3 regions of the Stutzerimonas stutzeri genome follow, and region 1 is predicted to be linked to each of the others. Evidence: predicted binding sites of a transcription regulator. Region 1 holds the regulator's gene; each other region holds the start of a gene.
What was found. Region 1 encodes LexA, which represses DNA repair genes until DNA is damaged. Its sites were predicted from a motif close to CTGTNTNNNNANACAG; they were not measured.
Positions count from the first base shown of each region.

Region 2: the regulator LexA is predicted to act here: its motif matches at 1,954-1,969, upstream of imuA (translesion DNA synthesis-associated protein ImuA).
Region 3: the regulator LexA is predicted to act here: its motif matches at 3,618-3,633, upstream of recN (DNA repair protein RecN).

Region 1 covers NZ_CP139348.1:3,052,972-3,059,008, forward strand. Annotated here, with positions in the region: gene SM130_RS13785 (LEA type 2 family protein) at 1-182, opposite strand, end outside; gene SM130_RS13790 (S-methyl-5'-thioinosine phosphorylase) at 329-1,066, opposite strand; gene nagZ (beta-N-acetylhexosaminidase) at 1,091-2,089, opposite strand; gene SM130_RS13800 (L,D-transpeptidase) at 2,105-2,629, opposite strand; gene SM130_RS13805 (TetR/AcrR family transcriptional regulator) at 2,669-3,376, opposite strand; gene lexA (transcriptional repressor LexA) at 3,585-4,193, shown strand; gene sulA (SOS-induced cell division inhibitor SulA) at 4,205-4,681, shown strand; gene SM130_RS13820 (hypothetical protein) at 4,756-4,992, opposite strand; gene SM130_RS13825 (DMT family transporter) at 5,216-6,037, shown strand, end outside.
Region 2 covers NZ_CP139348.1:2,215,113-2,221,149, forward strand. Annotated here, with positions in the region: gene SM130_RS10165 (Y-family DNA polymerase) at 1-1,307, opposite strand, end outside; gene imuA (translesion DNA synthesis-associated protein ImuA) at 1,317-1,934, opposite strand; gene mtnA (S-methyl-5-thioribose-1-phosphate isomerase) at 2,319-3,395, shown strand; gene gyrA (DNA gyrase subunit A) at 3,520-6,037, shown strand, end outside.
Region 3 covers NZ_CP139348.1:911,475-917,511, reverse strand. Annotated here, with positions in the region: gene dnaJ (molecular chaperone DnaJ) at 1-736, opposite strand, end outside; gene dnaK (molecular chaperone DnaK) at 859-2,772, opposite strand; gene grpE (nucleotide exchange factor GrpE) at 2,872-3,441, opposite strand; gene recN (DNA repair protein RecN) at 3,656-5,329, shown strand; gene fur (ferric iron uptake transcriptional regulator) at 5,387-5,791, opposite strand; gene SM130_RS04065 (outer membrane protein assembly factor BamE) at 5,887-6,037, shown strand, end outside.

The sequences.
Region 1 (6,037 bases):
CGAAAACGCAGCATGAACTGCTGTTCCAGCAGTCTCGCCTTGACGATATCGACCTTGGTGAGTTCGACCTCGGGATCCTTGAAATCCCCCGAGAACCAGGTCGAACATCCGGCCATGCCGCCAAGCAGGCTGAGCAACACGACCGTTCTAAGTATTTTTATTGTGCGTGCCTGGCAAAACATTCCGGTACTCCAAAGGACGGCCAAGTGTAGCAAGCAGCTTGCTTGCCGCAATGGGGGTCCGCCGCAAAAATACCAGTCTCAGGCCGCAATATGACAACGACATTTCAGACAAGCGCACCGCTACCATCGTGCCCGAGCAACGACGCTCACTTAGCGAGCACCCTGGCAAGTACCTGCCGCGCCTGACCGATACCCGCCGCCAGCGCCGCTTCGATTTCCGCCATGGTGATCACTCCACTCGTTTTACCAGCCGCCGGATTAACCACCAGCGCCAGACAGGCATAAGGCAGGTCGAGCTCACGCGCCAGCGCAGCTTCAGGCATACCGGTCATACCGACGATATCGCAGCCGTCGCGCTCCATACGGACAATCTCCGCTGCGGTTTCCAGCCGCGGACCCTGCGTGCAGCCATACACCCCATGACTGCTGAACGCATAACCCTCGGCGGCCAAGGCACCGATCAGGCGCTCGCGCAGTGCGTCGTCATAGGGATAGCTGAAGTCGATGTGGGTCACGTGGTCGATATCGCCTTCGAAGAAGGTGTGTTCGCGCCCGTAGCTGTAGTCGATGATCTGATGGGGTACGCAGAAATGGCCGGAACCCATGGCCGAATGGATGCCGCCCACAGCGTTGACCGCGAGAATCGCCTCGGCACCCGCTTGCTTCAATGCCCAGAGGTTGGCCCGATAGTTCACCTGATGCGGCGCAATACGGTGCGGATGGCCATGCCTGGCGAGAAACAGCACTTCCTGCTCACCATACTCGCCGCGCAGGATTTCGCTGGAGGGACGCCCATAAGGCGTATCGATCAGCTGGGCACGGTGCAGCTTGAAGCCCGTCAGCTGAGTCAGACCGGTACCGCCAATGATCGCGTGGACAGTCATGGGTATTCCTTGAGAGAAGAAAAGTCAGTCGATCAGATCGGCAGCCTTCAGCGCGCCAATGGCGTCCAGCCAACGAGGGTTCTGCTTGTACTCGGCTGCGCTGCAAGTGCGGCCGCGCATGCCTGCGAGCATGGGCGAAGGGGTTACCTGCAGACGCTGTAGCGCAGCCAATGCCAACTCTGCAGCGGCTCGGTCGTTGCACACCAGCCCCATGTCACAGCCCGCTGCCATCGCGGCCTGGATGCGGTCGGCTGCATCGCCGACGACATGCGCACCCGCCATCGACAAGTCGTCACTGAAGATCACACCCTTGAAGCCGAGCTCGGTGCGCAGGATGTCCTGCAACCAGCGTCGCGAAAAACCGGCAGGCTGATCGTCGACCTGAGGATAGATCACATGCGCCGGCATGATCGCATCGAGCGTGCCGCTCAGCGCCTGAAAGGGAATCAGATCACAGCTGCGCAGTTCCTCAAGACTTCGCTCATCAACGGGAATGGCAACATGAGAATCCGCCTCGGCCCAGCCATGACCGGGGAAGTGCTTGCCGGTTGCGGCCATGCCCGCGGTATGCATCCCACGGATAAAGGCATCGATGAGCACTACCGCGGCGTGCGGATCACCTTCGAAGGCACGCGCTCCGACCACCGCGCTACGCTGGTGATCTAGATCGAGAACCGGCGCGAAGCTGAAATCCAGGCCCACAGCGAGCACTTCAGTAGCCATCACCCAGCCACAGGCTTCGGCAAGACGCGGTGCATCGGCGCAGCGCGCCAGTTCACGCATCGCGGGCAACTTTACGAATCCCTGGCGCAGTCGTTGTACACGGCCGCCTTCCTGATCCACCGCCAAGAGCAGATCCGGCCGCACAGCGCGAATCGAGCGGCACAGCTCATCGACCTGGCGCGGGTGATCAATATTGCGGGCAAACAGAATGAGCCCACCGACTTCGGGTTGGCGCAGCAGCTGCCGATCCTCGGCAGTCAACCAGGTACCGGCAATGTCCAGCATCAGTGAACCGTGCATATGCAGAAGGAATCCTTATTCGAGTTCAGCGGCGGCCCATTCCGGACAGGGCGCCTCGTCGATGCGCACCGCACAGTGAGGCGGCACCCATGGAAAGAGCTGAAGCAGATCGGCGTTGCGCATACGAACGCAACCGTGAGAAAGCGGCACACCCATCGGCTCGCAATCCGGAGTGCCGTGAATGTAGATGTAACGCCGGAACGTATCGACCTTCCCTTGCCGGTTGGCTCCCGGCTCGCAACCGCTGAGCCAGAGAATGCGGCTCAAGATCCAGTCACGACCAGGGAAACTCCCATGGAGCTCAGGGGACCAAACTTCGCCGGTCCAGCGTCGCCCACGCAACACCGCACCTTGAGGCAAGCCATCACCTATGCGCGCCCGCACCTGGTGCAGGCCGCGCGGCGTGCAACCGGAACCGTTCAGCTCGCCCACACCATTGCGTGCCGTAGACACGGGAAAACGCAGACGCAGCTGCCCCTCGGCGAAGCCGTAGAGCTGCTGATCGGCGATGGAGATATGCAGAAAATCGAGAAATGCCATGGGCGGCTAGCTTAGCCGATCACTCGGCAGGCTTGTAGCTCAAGCCTTCGCCGGGATAGCCACCGCGTTGCGCCGCGCGATCGGTTGCGCCGCAGCCAGTGTCCTGTCGTCGATGCCGCTGTCGGCACGCATGCCGGCCGCGAGAAACGGCACCATCATGCGCATGACCTGTTCGATCGAGGTCCGCACACCGAAGTCGTTTTCGGAAATCGCGCGCAGCGCTTTGATACCCGACATGCTGAACGCCGCCGCACCAAGCATGAAGTGCACCCGCCAGAACAGTTCGATGGGCGGAATAGCCGGCGCTGCGTCGTGGACCTTGAGCATGTAGCGACGAAACACCTTGCCGTACATATCTTCCAGATAACGCCGCAGGTGGCCCTGGCTCTGACTGAAGGAAAGACCCAACAGGCGCATGAAGATGGACAGGTCGTCACCGCTGCGCGGCTTAACGGCCAAGGCCTGCTCGACAAGTATCTCCAACAGCTCTTCGAGCGTGTCCTTCTCGTCGGTCAGCGCCTCACGGCGATCCAGTTCGCGCTCCAGGCTTGCGCAGAACGGCCCGAGAAAGCGCGAGAAAACTGCCTGTATGAGCGCCTTCTTCGAACCGAAGTGGTAATTCACCGCAGCCAGGTTGACCCCAGCCTTGCTGGTGATCAGACGAAGCGAGGTTTCGGCGAAGCCCTTTTCCGCGAACAGCTGTTCCGCTGCATCAAGAATGCGCTCAACTGTTTCCGACTGCGCCATGCCCCCTCCGAAAGACAAACAACTGTTTGAAACTTACGTTTCACCGACCGGCAAGTCAACCACGAAACGCCTTGCCGCACTAGCGTCATTGTCGCAGACGCGGTATGCCGCAGGCGGAACGTCGCCGCCCTCCACGCCGAATCATTCGTTGCCAAGGCTGGATCACTGTATATAATCCCAGTCACTGTATAAAAGAACAGAGACCGACATGATCAAGCTGACGCCTCGCCAGACGGAAATCCTCGCGTTCATCAAGCGTTGCCTGGAAGACAACGGTTATCCGCCCACCCGCGCGGAGATCGCTCAGGAGCTCGGCTTCAAATCACCCAACGCCGCCGAAGAGCATCTCAAGGCACTTGCCCGCAAAGGCGCTATCGAGATGACGCCCGGCGCGTCGCGCGGGATACGTATTCCGGACTTCGAACCCGCCGCTCCCGAGAACGGCCTGCCAATCATCGGCCGTGTCGCCGCGGGCGCACCGATCCTGGCGCAGCAGCATGTCGAGGAATCCTGCCAGATCAGCCCCGCCTTTTTCCATCCGCGCGCCGATTATCTGTTGCGCGTACACGGTATGAGCATGAAGGACGTCGGCATTTTCGACGGTGACCTGCTGGCCGTACACACCACCCGCGAGGTGCGCAACGGCCAGATCGTGGTTGCCCGCGTCGGTGACGAAGTGACGGTGAAGCGCTTCAAGCGTGACGGCAAGAAGGTTTGGCTGCTGGCTGAAAACCCCGAGTTCGCGCCCATCGAGGTCGACCTCGAACAGCAGGAATTAGTGATTGAAGGCTTGAGTGTCGGCGTCATACGCCGCTAAGGAGAAGGTTCATGCAGTACCAGACCAGCACTTCCCGGCCCCAACTATCATTGTTCGACGGCGTCATCGCGCAAAGCCTTGCGCCGTTCGGCAGTTTGAAACCACGCAGCAAAACCGAGCAGGAAAAGGAACATTTAAGCGAATTGAGCCTGAGCGGTAGCAGCGAACATTGCCACCTGCTGCTCGCACCTATCTTGCGTGAACTCGGTGACGCAACCGACAGCCGCTGGCTTACGCTGATCGCCCCTCCCGCGTTCCTTTCGCAGAGCTGGCTGCGTAAATGCGGCCTGAATCGCGAACGCATCATTCTGCTGCAGCCGCGGGACGCAAAGGGTGCGCTTGACCTCGCCTGCAAGGCACTGGCCTCGGGCTGCAGCCACACGGTCATCAGCTGGTTCAGTCAGCTCGACGGCAAAACGCGCGGCAGGCTGCGCGCTTCCGCCAGCCTGGGCGAAGCTCAGAGCCTAAATATTCGTCTGGGATTTTGAGCGCAACAGCACAGGGAAGTGCTGCCAAATCGAGAATGGAATTCTGAAGCTACAGTGCTCTAACGCCGACCCGTTCAGTGCAGAACGCGCGGCTCGTCATCATCACGCTCAAACTCACCTTCCGACATGCGCCCGGCCATCTGAACGCCGACATTGAACATCGCCTTGGCGATTTCGACATGCTGACCCTGCAGGAACACCTTGGCATCGTCAGAGAAATCCAGCGTGACCAACACCTGTTCGTCCTCGGCACGACGGAGCACGATGCGCCCGTCCGGTAGCTCGACGATTTCCAGAAAAGATGTAGGCATGGATCAGCTCCGCGTGAAAGGCGGCCATTGTACCAGCCGACCGGCGTCAGGGCAGCCTCTGCCTACCCCAGCAAGATTTGCGGCTGCGACGCACGGTAACGACAGTCGCGCAGGTTCCAGACGGCGAGAACAGACTGGGCAAGAAAACGATGCGCCTAATCCAACCGACACGTAGCATGCGCTGAAAAAAGCGCGCCCGCTGGTGCCGCGATAAGGATTGCGCATGACCACCCGCACATTGCTACTAACCGCTCTAGCCATGTTGGCATTCGCAGGCAATTCGGTTTTGTGCCGTATTGCCTTGCGAGACACCGCTATCGACCCAGCCAGCTTCACGGGCCTGCGTATTCTGGCCGGAGCGCTCATGCTCTGGCTGCTGTTGCGCATAAGCCAGGCCCGCCCCTCTGCAGGCGGCGACTGGTTCAGTGCCTTGGCCCTGTTCGTCTATGCGGCAAGCTTTTCCTTCGCCTATATCGATCTAGACGCCGGAGCCGGCGCCCTGCTGCTGTTCGGCGCGGTGCAGTTGAGCATGCTTGCCTGGGGCTTGCTGCGCGGCGAGCGCTTCAGCGGTGGGCAGATTGCTGGTTTGCTGCTTGCGCTGAGCGGGTTGCTGATCTTACTGCTGCCGGGAAGCAGCGCGCCGGCATTGGAGGGAGCATTGCTCATGCTGCTGTCCGGTATAGCCTGGGGCGTCTACTCGCTACGCGGACGGGGCGCGAGCAACCCCTTGGCAGCAACCGCAGGTAACTTCATCAAAGCAGTCCCATTCGCCGCAGTGCTCTGCCTGCTGCTGCTGGGCCAGCAGCAATGGGATGCGCCGGGGGTGATATACGCACTGCTTTCCGGGGCACTGACTTCTGGCATCGGCTACGCCATCTGGTACGCAGCGCTGCCCGGCCTTGCGGCAATACAGGCGGCGAGCGTGCAGCTCAGCGTTCCACTGCTAACGGCCATTGCCGGGGCCGTGCTACTAGGCGAAGCCCTTACTGCGACGCTGCTGCTGTCCGGCGCGGCGATTCTCGGCGGGATCGCCATGGTACTGACC
Region 2 (6,037 bases), 840 kb from region 1:
TCCCCCCCATCCCACCAACCGGACTCGATTCGCACGGAGTCACCAAGGATGCGTATGGAGGTGTCGGATAGCGGTACCGGTGTGTCGAGCAGCCAGCCAGGCCTCGAACTGCAGGCCGGGAGCGCGACATGAGACGTCTGCTCGCTGGGCAGCCAAGTGCATTCGGGACGATGGTCGGCGCGGACACCCAGCGCCTGTACGGCATCGTCGCCCAATCGCGTGCGAAGCCGCTCGCGTAGTTGTTTCCAAGGTAGCGATTGCTGAGGGCGTTCGTCGAACAGCTGGCGATGTTCTGGAGTAAACACTGGCAGCTCGCGAGCGAGCAGGCGCAAGGCTTGTACCGGCGCCGTCAGCTGCAGTTGCTCCAGGCGTCCGCGGGTCAGTTCGAAGAGCATGGACGCTTCGCGCTCGGCGGCTAACAAGCCGACCGGGATTTGCGTATCGGTCTGGTTGCGATGCTGCAGATGCAGGACGAAGCGCTGCACACCGCTGTCGCGTCCCGACAGGTAGGCGGCAAGGTCAGCGGTCAGGCGACGCAGTGGAAAGAGAAGGGCCTGGTGTGACTCGACATCGAAATTCAATTCCAGGCGTTCATCGAACACGTCCGGAGGTCGATAAAAATCCAGTGCAAGTGGCCGGTAGCCAAGCAGGATATCGAGTTGAGCCAATACTTCAGAGGGGAAGCGCTTGGCCAGGCTGTCACGAGGCAAGGCAAGCAGTTGTTGTAGACGGCGCAGGCCCATGCGAATGAGGGAAGAGGTCACCTCACGGGACAGACCAAGACGTTCTACAGGCAATGGGTCGAGAGCCTGACGCAGCCCGGCAGCATCGGTTATGGCCAACCCGTCATGAGCGTTGGCTAGGATCCGTGCCGCCGCCGGGTTGGGGGCCAAGGTGATGCGATGGCTAAAGCCCAAGGCCGTCAACTCCTGACGCAAGCGTGCCTCGAAGCACGGCCAGGGGCCGAACAGGCTGAGGCTGGAATGCACTTCCAGCAGCAGACAGCGTGGGTAATGCAGGCTGACTTGCGCGCTATAGCTGTAAGCCCAGGAGGCAAGGAAGCGCTGCCAGCGTTCGATCGTGACCGGATCATACTCGGCTGTGGCAAAGCCCCGGGTCAGGGCCTGGGCTGCGATCAGCGACTGTCCAGGTTTGAGGCCGAGATTGCGCGCGGCTTCGTTGACGGCCTGCAGCACACGCCGCTGCGGTGGGCCGGCGAGCAGGGCCAGTGGCGAATCGGGATCATCGCGATGGCGTAGCACACCGTCCATGGCGAGTTGAGGCAACAGAATGCAAGCCCAGAGCATAGGCATGTGCTATTGCCAGGCAGCGGCTGGGAGAGGGGTAGCCGGAGCCAGACCACCGCGACACTTGATTACGCGTAGCTGGGCCGGTTGCGCCTCGATGGTCAGTCGCAGTGCGGCCGGTGATGGATTGTCTGCTTCATGCAGCGGCCGATAGATGAAACCAAGGGTTTGGCCGGTCTCGGCGGCAATCTGCAGGCGCCGCAAAGCCCGGTCATCTGCCTGCCGCGGCCAACACAGGACAGCGGCGCAGCTGCCCGAGCGCAGGCACTGTTCGGCAGCCCACAATGCATCGCGTCCCTTTGCCTGGACGATGACTAGCTGTCGCAGATCTACGCCGGCAGCGACCCAGGCCTGGGGGTAAGGACGATGGGGCGGCGAAATCAGCACCACGCGCTCGCCGATTTTGGTCAGCCGTGCCAGGGTCGGCCATAGCAGACGCAGTTCGCCGATCCCGGTGGCCGCGACGAGAAGCTCGCTGAGTGCCGATTCCGGCCAGCCGCCGCCAGGCAGAAAAGCATCCAGCATTGTGTTTCCGGTCGGTTGGGTGGCCGAACGAGAAACAACGGCCTGGCCACGCCAGATACGCCGGGTATCCAGCAGGCGGTCGAGGGCGACCACTGTAGTCATGAAAAAACATCCAAAATAACTGTATATAAATACAGTATTTGGCCTGACCTGAATTGGTCAAGTTCGACGCGATGAGCGAGCGCACCGTTTTGGTGATTTGGTTTCTTATCTGCTTCGGGCGGGACGGGAGTCAACCTTGAGACAACTTGCCCAGTACATGCGCGGATCATGATCGGAAGGCCCTGCATCGCTCCGTAAGCGCTGCTTGTGCTCGGAAAATCAGTCGATTAGGATTCGCGCCCGGGACGAGGCTGCAACGTCCAACTAGCTGCTTCCCGGCCATATCAAGATGAAAGCCCGGTTCGCCCGCGATCCGGGCTTTTTGTTTGCTGTGCGGGGCGCATGATGGGTCCTGCTTCGACGAAGCTGAACGAGGGGAATGCCATGCGCGAGCGTTTGTTGGCTGCGGAGAAGGTGAAGTCGATCGAGTGGCTGGACGGGCGTTTGAACCTGCTCGATCAGCGCAAGCTTCCTGCCGAGACGCTTTGGTGCAGCTACGACTCAGCGGAATCGGTGGCCGGGGCGATTCGGGACATGGTCGTGCGTGGCGCGCCTGCGATCGGAATAAGCGCGGCGTATGGCCTGGCCCTCGCCGCGCGCACACGCATCGCTGATGGCGGTGACTGGCGACAGGCATTGGAAGAAGACTTCCGGGTGCTGGCTGATTCCCGACCCACTGCGGTCAATTTGTTCTGGGCGCTCAACCAGATGCGCGAGCGGCTGGAGCGTCTCAAGCCGGGTGAAGACCCTTGCGCAGCGCTCGAGGCCCAGGCTATTTCGATTCATGAAAGCGACCGCGAGGCGAATCTGTCGATGGCGCAATTTGGCGTAGACCTGATTCGCCGGCATCAAGGCAATCCGCAGAACCTGCTCACCCATTGCAATACGGGCGCCCTGGCGACGGGCGGCTTCGGTACGGCGCTCGGTATCATCCGTGCAGCCCATCTCGAGGGGCTGGTGGAGCGGATCTATGTCGATGAGACGCGTCCGTGGCTGCAGGGCTCCCGGCTGACGGCCTGGGAATTGCTCGGCGATGGCGTGCCGGCCATGTTGAATGTCGACTCCGCTGCTGCTCATCTGATGAAAACCAGAGGCATTTCCTGGGTAATCGTAGGTGCGGATCGCATCACCGCCAATGGCGATGTGGCAAACAAGATCGGCACCTACCAGCTCGCGGTTCTCGCTATGCACCACGGCGTACGCTTCATGGTGGTGGCGCCGAGCTCGACGATTGATATGGCATTGGAGAGTGGCGAAGATATCCCGATCGAGGAGCGCTCCGGTAGTGAGCTACTGGAGGTCAATGGTCAGCGTTTTGCGGCTGATATCGAGGCATTCAATCCGGTGTTCGATGTCACGCCTGCCGACCTGATCGATGCCATCGTGACTGAAAAAGGCGTGGTAGAGCGGCCAAATGCCGCCAAGCTCGCCGCGTTGATGAGCCGCAAGCGGCTTCATTGAATCGGGTATTCGCTGGCCGAGTCCTTTCTCTCGAATGTGCTTCCTGAAGCCTCCGGCTCGCCAGCTGTGATACCATTCCGCGCTTAATCGCAGGACCCTGCTGACTATAAGGAACCAGGCTTCCATGGGCGAACTGGCCAAAGAAATCCTCCCGGTCAATATCGAAGACGAACTCAAGCAGTCCTATCTCGATTACGCGATGAGCGTAATCGTCGGTCGTGCACTGCCGGATGCGCGCGACGGATTGAAGCCTGTGCATCGCCGTGTGCTTTTTGCCATGAGCGAGCTGGGCAACGACTGGAACAAGCCGTACAAGAAATCCGCCCGTGTGGTCGGTGACGTGATCGGTAAATACCACCCTCACGGTGACTCGGCGGTTTACGACACTATCGTGCGGATGGCGCAGCCCTTCTCGCTGCGCTACATGCTGGTCGATGGTCAGGGCAACTTCGGTTCGGTGGACGGCGACAACGCCGCAGCCATGCGTTACACCGAAGTGCGGATGGCCAAGCTGGCGCACGAACTGTTGGCGGACCTGGACAAGGAAACCGTCGACTGGGTGCCCAACTATGATGGCACCGAGCAGATTCCGGCAGTCATGCCGACCAAGATTCCAAACCTGTTGGTCAACGGCTCCAGCGGCATCGCCGTTGGTATGGCGACCAACATCCCGCCGCACAACCTCAGTGAAGTGATCGATGGTTGCCTGGCGCTGATCGAGAACGCCGACATCACCATCGATGAACTCATGCAGTTCATCCCGGGCCCGGACTTCCCCACCGCAGGCATCATCAACGGCCGCGCGGGTATCGTCGAAGCTTACCGCACCGGCCGCGGGCGCATTTATATGCGTGCCCGCTCGATGATCGAAGATATCGACAAGGTCGGCGGTCGCCAGCAGATCGTCATCACCGAGCTGCCTTATCAGCTGAACAAGGCACGTTTGATCGAAAAGATCGCCGAGCTGGTTAAAGAGAAAAAGCTCGAGGGCATCACCGAGCTGCGCGACGAGTCGGACAAAGATGGCATGCGCGTCGTGATCGAGCTGCGCCGCGGGGAAGTGCCGGAGGTCGTACTCAACAACCTCTACGCTCAGACCCAGCTGCAAAGCGTGTTCGGTATCAACGTGGTGGCGCTCATCGACGGCCAGCCACGTACGCTGAACCTGAAAGAACTGCTCGAAGCCTTCGTACGCCATCGCCGCGAAGTCGTGACCCGTCGGACCGTCTACGAGCTGCGCAAGGCGCGTGAGCGCGGGCACATTCTCGAAGGCCAGGCGGTCGCGCTGTCCAATATCGACCCGGTAATCGCCCTGATCAAGGCTTCGCCGACGCCGGCCGAAGCCAAGGAAGCACTGATTGCCAAGGATTGGGAATCGAGCGCCGTTGAAGCGATGGTCGAGCGTGCCGGGGCCGATTCCTGCCGTCCGGAAGGCCTCGATCCGCAGTACGGCCTGCGTGACGGCAAGTACTATCTCTCGCCGGAGCAGGCCCAGGCCATTCTTGATCTGCGCCTGCATCGCCTGACTGGGCTCGAGCATGAAAAGCTCCTCAGCGAATACCAGGAAATCCTGACTCAGATCGGTGAGTTGATCCGTATCCTGACCAACCCTGTGCGTCTGATGGAGGTCATTCGCGAAGAGCTGGAAGGCGTCAAACGCGACTTCGGCGACGCGCGTCGCACCGAGATTCTCGAAACGCGTCTGGATCTGACGCTTGCCGACCTGATCACCGAAGAAGAGCGCGTGGTCACCATTTCCCACGGCGGTTACGCCAAGTCGCAGCCGTTGGCGGCCTACCAGGCGCAACGTCGCGGTGGGCGTGGCAAGGCCGCAACCGGGGTCAAGGAAGAGGACTACGTCGAGCACCTGCTGGTCGCCAACAGTCACACCACGCTGTTGCTGTTCTCCAGCAAGGGCAAGGTGTATTGGCTCAAGACCTACGAGATTCCCGAAGCGTCGCGCACCTCGCGCGGTCGTCCACTGGTCAACCTGCTGCCGCTCGACGAAGGCGAACGAATCACCGCCATGCTTCAGGTGGACCTGGAAGCATTGCGCAAGCAGGCTGCCGAAGGGGACGACGACCTGGACGACGCGGAAGGCCTCGTCATCGAGCACGAAGATGCTGACGACGTCGAAAGCGATGACGCCGACAGCGACGAGAAAGATGAGCCGACGGGTTCATACATCTTCATGGCTACCGCCAAAGGCACGGTCAAGAAGACACCCCTGGTGCAGTTCAGCCGACCGCGTAGCTCGGGTCTCATTGCGCTGAAGCTGGAGGATGGTGACACCCTGATCGCAGCGGCAGTGACCGATGGCGCCCAGGAGGTCATGATGTTCTCCGATGGCGGCAAGGTGATCCGTTTCAAGGAAAGCAAGGTTCGCATCATGGGCCGAAACGCTCGTGGTGTACGCGGCATGCGGTTGCCTGAAGGGCAGCAGATCATTTCCATGCTGATTCCTGAGTCGAGTGCGCAGATTCTAACTGCCTCCGTTCGTGGCTATGGCAAGCGCACATCAATAGAAGAGTTCCCGCGCCGTGGTCGTGGCGGTCAGGGCGTGATCGCCATGGTCACCAATGAGCGCAACGGTCCGCTGATCGGCGCGGTTCAGGTGCTAGAAGGTGAGGAGATCATGCTGA
Region 3 (6,037 bases), 2.1 Mb from region 1:
CGGCCGGACCACCCTGAGTACCCGCCTCGCCTTCGCCGGACAGACGAATGCGATCGCCGGTGTCCACGCCTGGCGGAACCTTGACCGATAGTGTTTTCTGCTCCTCAACGCGCCCCTGCCCATGGCAGCTGCCGCACGGATCGGAAATCATCTTGCCGCTGCCATGGCAGCGTGGGCAGGTCTGCTGCACCGAGAAGAAGCCCTGCTGCATGCGCACCTGACCGATACCGCCACAGGTGGTACAGGTCACGGGGCTGGTGCCCTTCTTCGCGCCGGAGCCATCACAAGGCTTGCATTCGACCAGCGTCGGCACGCGAATCGTCACCGTGGTACCGCGCACGGCCTCTTCGAGATCCAACTCCAGCGTGTAGCGCAGATCACTGCCACGCTGCGCGCCGCCACGTCCGCCGCCGCGGCCGCCACTGAAGAAATCGCTGAACACATCGCCGAAGATGTCGGAGAAATTCGCGCCGCCATAACCAGCACCCGCTGCGCCAGCACCCATCTGCGGATCGACACCGGCGTGACCGTACTGATCGTAGGCAGCTCGCTTGCTCGGATCGGAAAGCACTTCATAGGCCTCGTTGGCCTCCTTGAAGGCTTCCTCGGCAGCCTTGTCTCCCGGATTACGGTCTGGGTGATGCTTCATCGCAAGGCGCCGGTAGGCTTTTTTCAGCTCCGCCTCGCTGACGCCACGCTCGACGCCCAGCACCTCATAAAAATCGCGTTTGGCCATAACTATCCTGAACCCTCAATTTCATGCCTTCCAGACACGCCGACGCGGGAGCAAGCCCCCGCGCAGCGGTCGGGCCCGCCCGAACGATGTCGGGGCGGGCTGGAACGGAAGCAAGCCAGGGCTTACTTGTTGTCCTTGACCTCTTCGAACTCGGCGTCGACCACGTCGTCGCCCGGCTGGGTCTGCTCGTCTGCCGATTGCCCTTCACCACCCTGAGGCTGCTCGGCGTACATCTTCTGCGCGACAGGTGTGGAGGCTTGGGAAACCGCAGCGATCTTGGCTTCGATCTCGGCTTTGTCGTCGCCCTTGATGGCCACTTCCAGCTCGCCAAGCGCTTTCTCGATTGCCGCCTTGTCGTCGTCGCTGGCCTTGTCGCCGGCCTCAACGAGCATCTTGCGGGTCGCATGCACCAGCTGATCGCCCTGGTTACGCGCAGTCGCCAGCTCTTCGAACTTGCGGTCTTCCTCGGCATTCGCTTCGGCGTCGCGCACCATCTGCTCGATTTCCTCCTCGGACAGACCGGAGTTGGCCTTGATCACGATGGATTGCTGCTTGCCAGTCGCCTTGTCCTTGGCGGACACATGCAGGATGCCGTTGGCGTCGATGTCGAAGGTGACCTCGATCTGCGGCATACCACGCGGTGCCGGCGGAATCTCGGCCAGGTCGAAGCGGCCCAGCGACTTGTTGCCGGTCGCCTGCTTGCGCTCACCCTGCAGCACGTGAATGGTCACCGCGCTCTGGTTGTCGTCGGCCGTGGAGAACACCTGCGACTTCTTGGTCGGAATGGTGGTGTTCTTCTCGATCAACGGCGTCATCACGCCACCCAGGGTCTCGATACCCAGGGTCAGGGGCGACACGTCGAGCAGCAGCACGTCCTTCACGTCACCGGCCAGCACCGCGCCCTGGATGGCAGCACCCATTGCGACGGCTTCGTCCGGGTTGACGTCCTTGCGCGCTTCCTTGCCGAAGAACTCGGCGACCTTCTGCTGAACCAGCGGCATACGGGTCTGACCGCCGACCAGGATCACGTCGTCGATCTTCGAAACGTCGACCCCGGCATCCTTCAGCGCGATGCGGCAAGGCTCGATGGTGCGCTGCACCAGATCCTCGACCAACGCTTCCAGCTTGGCGCGGGAGATCTTCACGTTCAGGTGCTTCGGACCGGTCGCATCGGCAGTGATGTAAGGCAGGTTGACGTCAGTTTGCTGGCTGGAAGACAGCTCGATCTTGGCCTTTTCAGCAGCTTCCTTCAGACGCTGCATCGCCAGCGGGTCACCCTTGAGGTTCATGCCGCTTTCTTTCTTGAACTCGTCGACGAGGTAGTCGATCAGGCGAATGTCGAAATCCTCGCCACCGAGGAAGGTGTCACCGTTGGTGGCCAACACTTCGAACTGGTGCTCGCCATCGACTTCGGCGATCTCGATCACCGACACGTCGAACGTGCCGCCGCCCAAGTCATAAACGATGACGGTGTGGTCGCCCCGGGCCTTGTCCATGCCGTACGCCAACGCAGCCGCGGTCGGCTCGTTGATGATTCGTTTGACGTCAAGACCAGCGATGCGGCCGGCATCTTTGGTGGCCTGACGCTGGCTGTCGTTGAAATAGGCCGGCACGGTGATAACCGCTTCGGTCACCGGCTCACCGAGGTAATCCTCGGCAGTCTTCTTCATCTTCTTGAGGATTTCCGCAGAGATCTGCGGCGGTGCCATTTTCTGGCCATTCACCTCGACCCAGGCGTCGCTGTTGTCCGCCTTGACGATCTTGTAAGGGACCATCTGGATGTCTTTCTGCACGACATCTTCATCGAAGCGACGACCGATCAGTCGCTTCACTGCATACAGAGTGTTGTGCGGGTTGGTCACCGCCTGACGCTTGGCCGACTGGCCAACCAGGATTTCGCCATCATTCGCATACGCGATGATCGACGGTGTAGTACGGCCGCCTTCGGCATTTTCAATAACCTTGGCTTTACCGTTTTCCAGGATCGAGACGCAGGAGTTGGTGGTTCCCAGGTCGATACCAATGATCTTGCCCATTTTAATTCGCTCTCCAAATTTCGATTGGTCCGCGCCTGCTTACCGGCTGCGGGTAACACAAAAACGCTTGACTACCAGATGGGGGTCGGCAGCCGGATTTCAAGCCTTCTCATCAATCGAAGGCGGCGCGTCGGCGGGCGCCTTGCTGACGACGACCATCGCCGGACGCAGTAGTCGACCGTTGAGCAGGTAGCCCTTCTGGAACACCTTAAGCACGCTGCCAGGCTCGACATGGGTGCTTTCTTCCATGGCCATGGCCTGGTGATGCTCGGCATTGAACGGCTCGCCATGCGGGTCGAGCTGCTCGAGCTGGTGACGCGCCAGGGTGTCCTGCAGCAGTTTGAGGGTCAGCTCGACGCCTTCGCGCATCGGCTTGACGGCCTCGTCATCCGGACTGGACAGTTCAAGACCGCGCTCCAGGCTATCGGCCACCGCCAACAGGTCACCGGCGAACTTCTCCAGCGCAAACTTGTGTGCCTTTTCCACATCCTGTTCGGCGCGCCGACGGATGTTCTGCAGCTCTGCTGCCACGCGCAGGGACTGATCCTGCGCGGCTGCCAGTTGCTCTTCCAGCGACTGCACGCGGGCGGCCAGATCCTCGGCTACATCCGCTTCCGAGTGCTCAGGCGTTTCCGGGTTCTGGTTATCCAGGTTCTGCTCGTCGGCCATGGGTCCTCCTCTATGTACGATCAGCGGGCAGCAAACCCGCGCTTGTGCGGCTATATGGGGGCGCCAAAACCTGCTTCAAGGGCTATCGCCGGCAGGCGATGCAGGAAATGACGAACCGTCGCATCAAATGCCTTCCCACACTCATCCGGCAAGGCTTGTAGCCGCCACAGAAACCACTGTATAAATACCCAGCACGCAACTTGGGGAGCCTCACATGCTGGTTCATCTGTCGGTACACAACTACGCCATCGTCGAGCACCTTGACCTCGAACTCAAACGAGGCATGAGCGTCATCAGCGGGGAAACAGGCGCTGGCAAGTCAATCATGCTGGACGCCCTTGGTCTGACCTTGGGCGACCGCACCGACAGCAGCGTCGTCCGCATTGGCGCCGATAAAGCCGACATCCTCGCCAGCTTCGATCTGGACGACATTCCCGATGCGCGAGCCTGGCTCGCAGAGCGCGACATGGACAACGAGGGTCCCTGCATCCTGCGTCGTGTGATCACTGCCGAAGGGCGCTCACGGGGGTATATCAATGGCACACCCTGCCCCCAGGGTGATCTCAAGGCACTGGGTGAGTTGTTGATCGACATTCACAGCCAGCACGAGCATCAGTCCTTATTGAAGACCGACACTCATCGACGCCTGCTCGACGAGTACAGTGGCAGCCAGGAACTGGCGCGACAGGTGCAACTGGCCGCGCAGCGCTGGCGGCAGACGCGCCAGACGCTGGAGCGCCTAAGCAATAGCGGCGACGAACAGCGCGCACGTCACCAGCTGCTCAGCTACCAGCTGGAAGAGCTGGAAAGCCTCTCGCTGGGCGAGAACGAACTGGAACAACTGGAACACGAACACAAAAACCTGGCCAATGCCGAGCAGCTGCTTGGCGCTTGCCGCCAGGTCATGGAGCTGTGCAGCGAAAGCGACGCCGGCAATGTGCTGTCCGCACTGACCAGCAGCCTGCAGCGCCTGACCGCCTTCCAGGAGCAACCCCAAGCCCTTAGCGAAGCGGTCAATCTGCTGGCAAGCGCTCAGATCCAAGTCGAAGAAGCCATCGGCGAACTCAATCGCTTCGTCGATCATTTCGACGCCGATCCCGAGCGCCAGCAGACGCTAGAAGAACGCCTGGACACGATCTACACCCTGGCCCGCAAGCATCGCGTCCAACCCAGCGAATTGCCTACCCTGCATCAGCGGCTGCTGGAAGAGCTCGAAGGACTCAACGCCGATGATGAAGCAGTTGAGCGTCTCGGCGAGGAGCTGGCGGCCTACGCCCGGCACTATGAAGAGAAAGCCGGCGAACTCAGCCGCATACGCCAGGCCGCAGCGGATCAACTGGCGAGCGCAGTAGAGGTTGAGATCCAGCGCCTGGGCATGCCAGGCGGCAAGTTCAGCGTGCAATTCAAGCCTGCAGCCGAGGGCGAGTTGATGCCATACGGCCTGGAGCAGGTAGAGTTTCTCGTCAGCGCCAATCCAGGCCAACCAATGCGACCGCTGGCCAAGGTCGCATCGGGTGGTGAGCTATCACGCATCAGCCTGGCGATTCAGGTCATCACTGCGCAGACGTCGCGCGTACCGACACTGGTATTCGACGAAGTTGACGTTGGCATTGGCGGCCCCACCGCGGAGGTCGTCGGGCAGCTGCTGCGCCGCCTCGGCGAGCGCGGGCAGGTCCTGACCGTTACCCACTTACCCCAAGTTGCCGCCCAAGGGCATCACCACCTGTTCGTACACAAGGCCCGCGGCACCGATGAAACCCGCACCGCAGTAGCCGAGCTGGACCAGACCGGTCGAGTCGAGGAGATCGCGCGAATGCTCGGCGGCGTCGACCTGACCGAACAATCACTGGCCCATGCCAGGCAGATGGTCACATCAGCCCAGGCCTGAGCCCGACTGACAGGCATGAAAAAGGCGGCCACGGCCGCCTTTTTCACATACTGAAGATCAGTCTTTCTTGCGCACGTAGAGCACCAGATTGTGATCCACCAGCTCGTAGCCGTGGCGCTTGACGATCTCTTTCTGCAGTTTCTCGATCTCGGGATCGAAGAACTCGATGACATCGCCACTGTCGACGCAGACCATGTGGTCATGGTGCCCGCTATCGGCCAGTTCGAAGACGGCATGACCACCATCGAAGTTGTGCCGAACTACCAGGCCGGCCGCCTCGAACTGGGTCAGCACGCGATAGACCGTCGCCAGTCCGACATCCTCACCCGCCTCCATCAACGCCTTGTAGACGTCTTCGGCGCTCATGTGACGGCGATCGGTAGTGTCCAGCATCTGCAGGATTTTAACCCGCGGCAGAGTTACCTTGAGCCCAGCTTTACGTAGTTCGCTATTTTCGACCATGGTTGGCTTTCTCGCTGCTGCTGTTTCGCAGCCTCCTTCAATACGGGTATGATCCGGGTTCTTTGCCCAGCCAAGATAGTGGAAGTCACCCACCGATGCAAAACACCAAGCTCATGCTGACCAGCCTCACCCTTGTGGGTCTGTTCGCACTCGCCGGTTGTTCATTTCCCGGGGTTTACAAGGTCGACATTCAACAGGGCAATGTCGTCACGCAGGACATGATAGACCAGTTGCGCCCCGGAATGA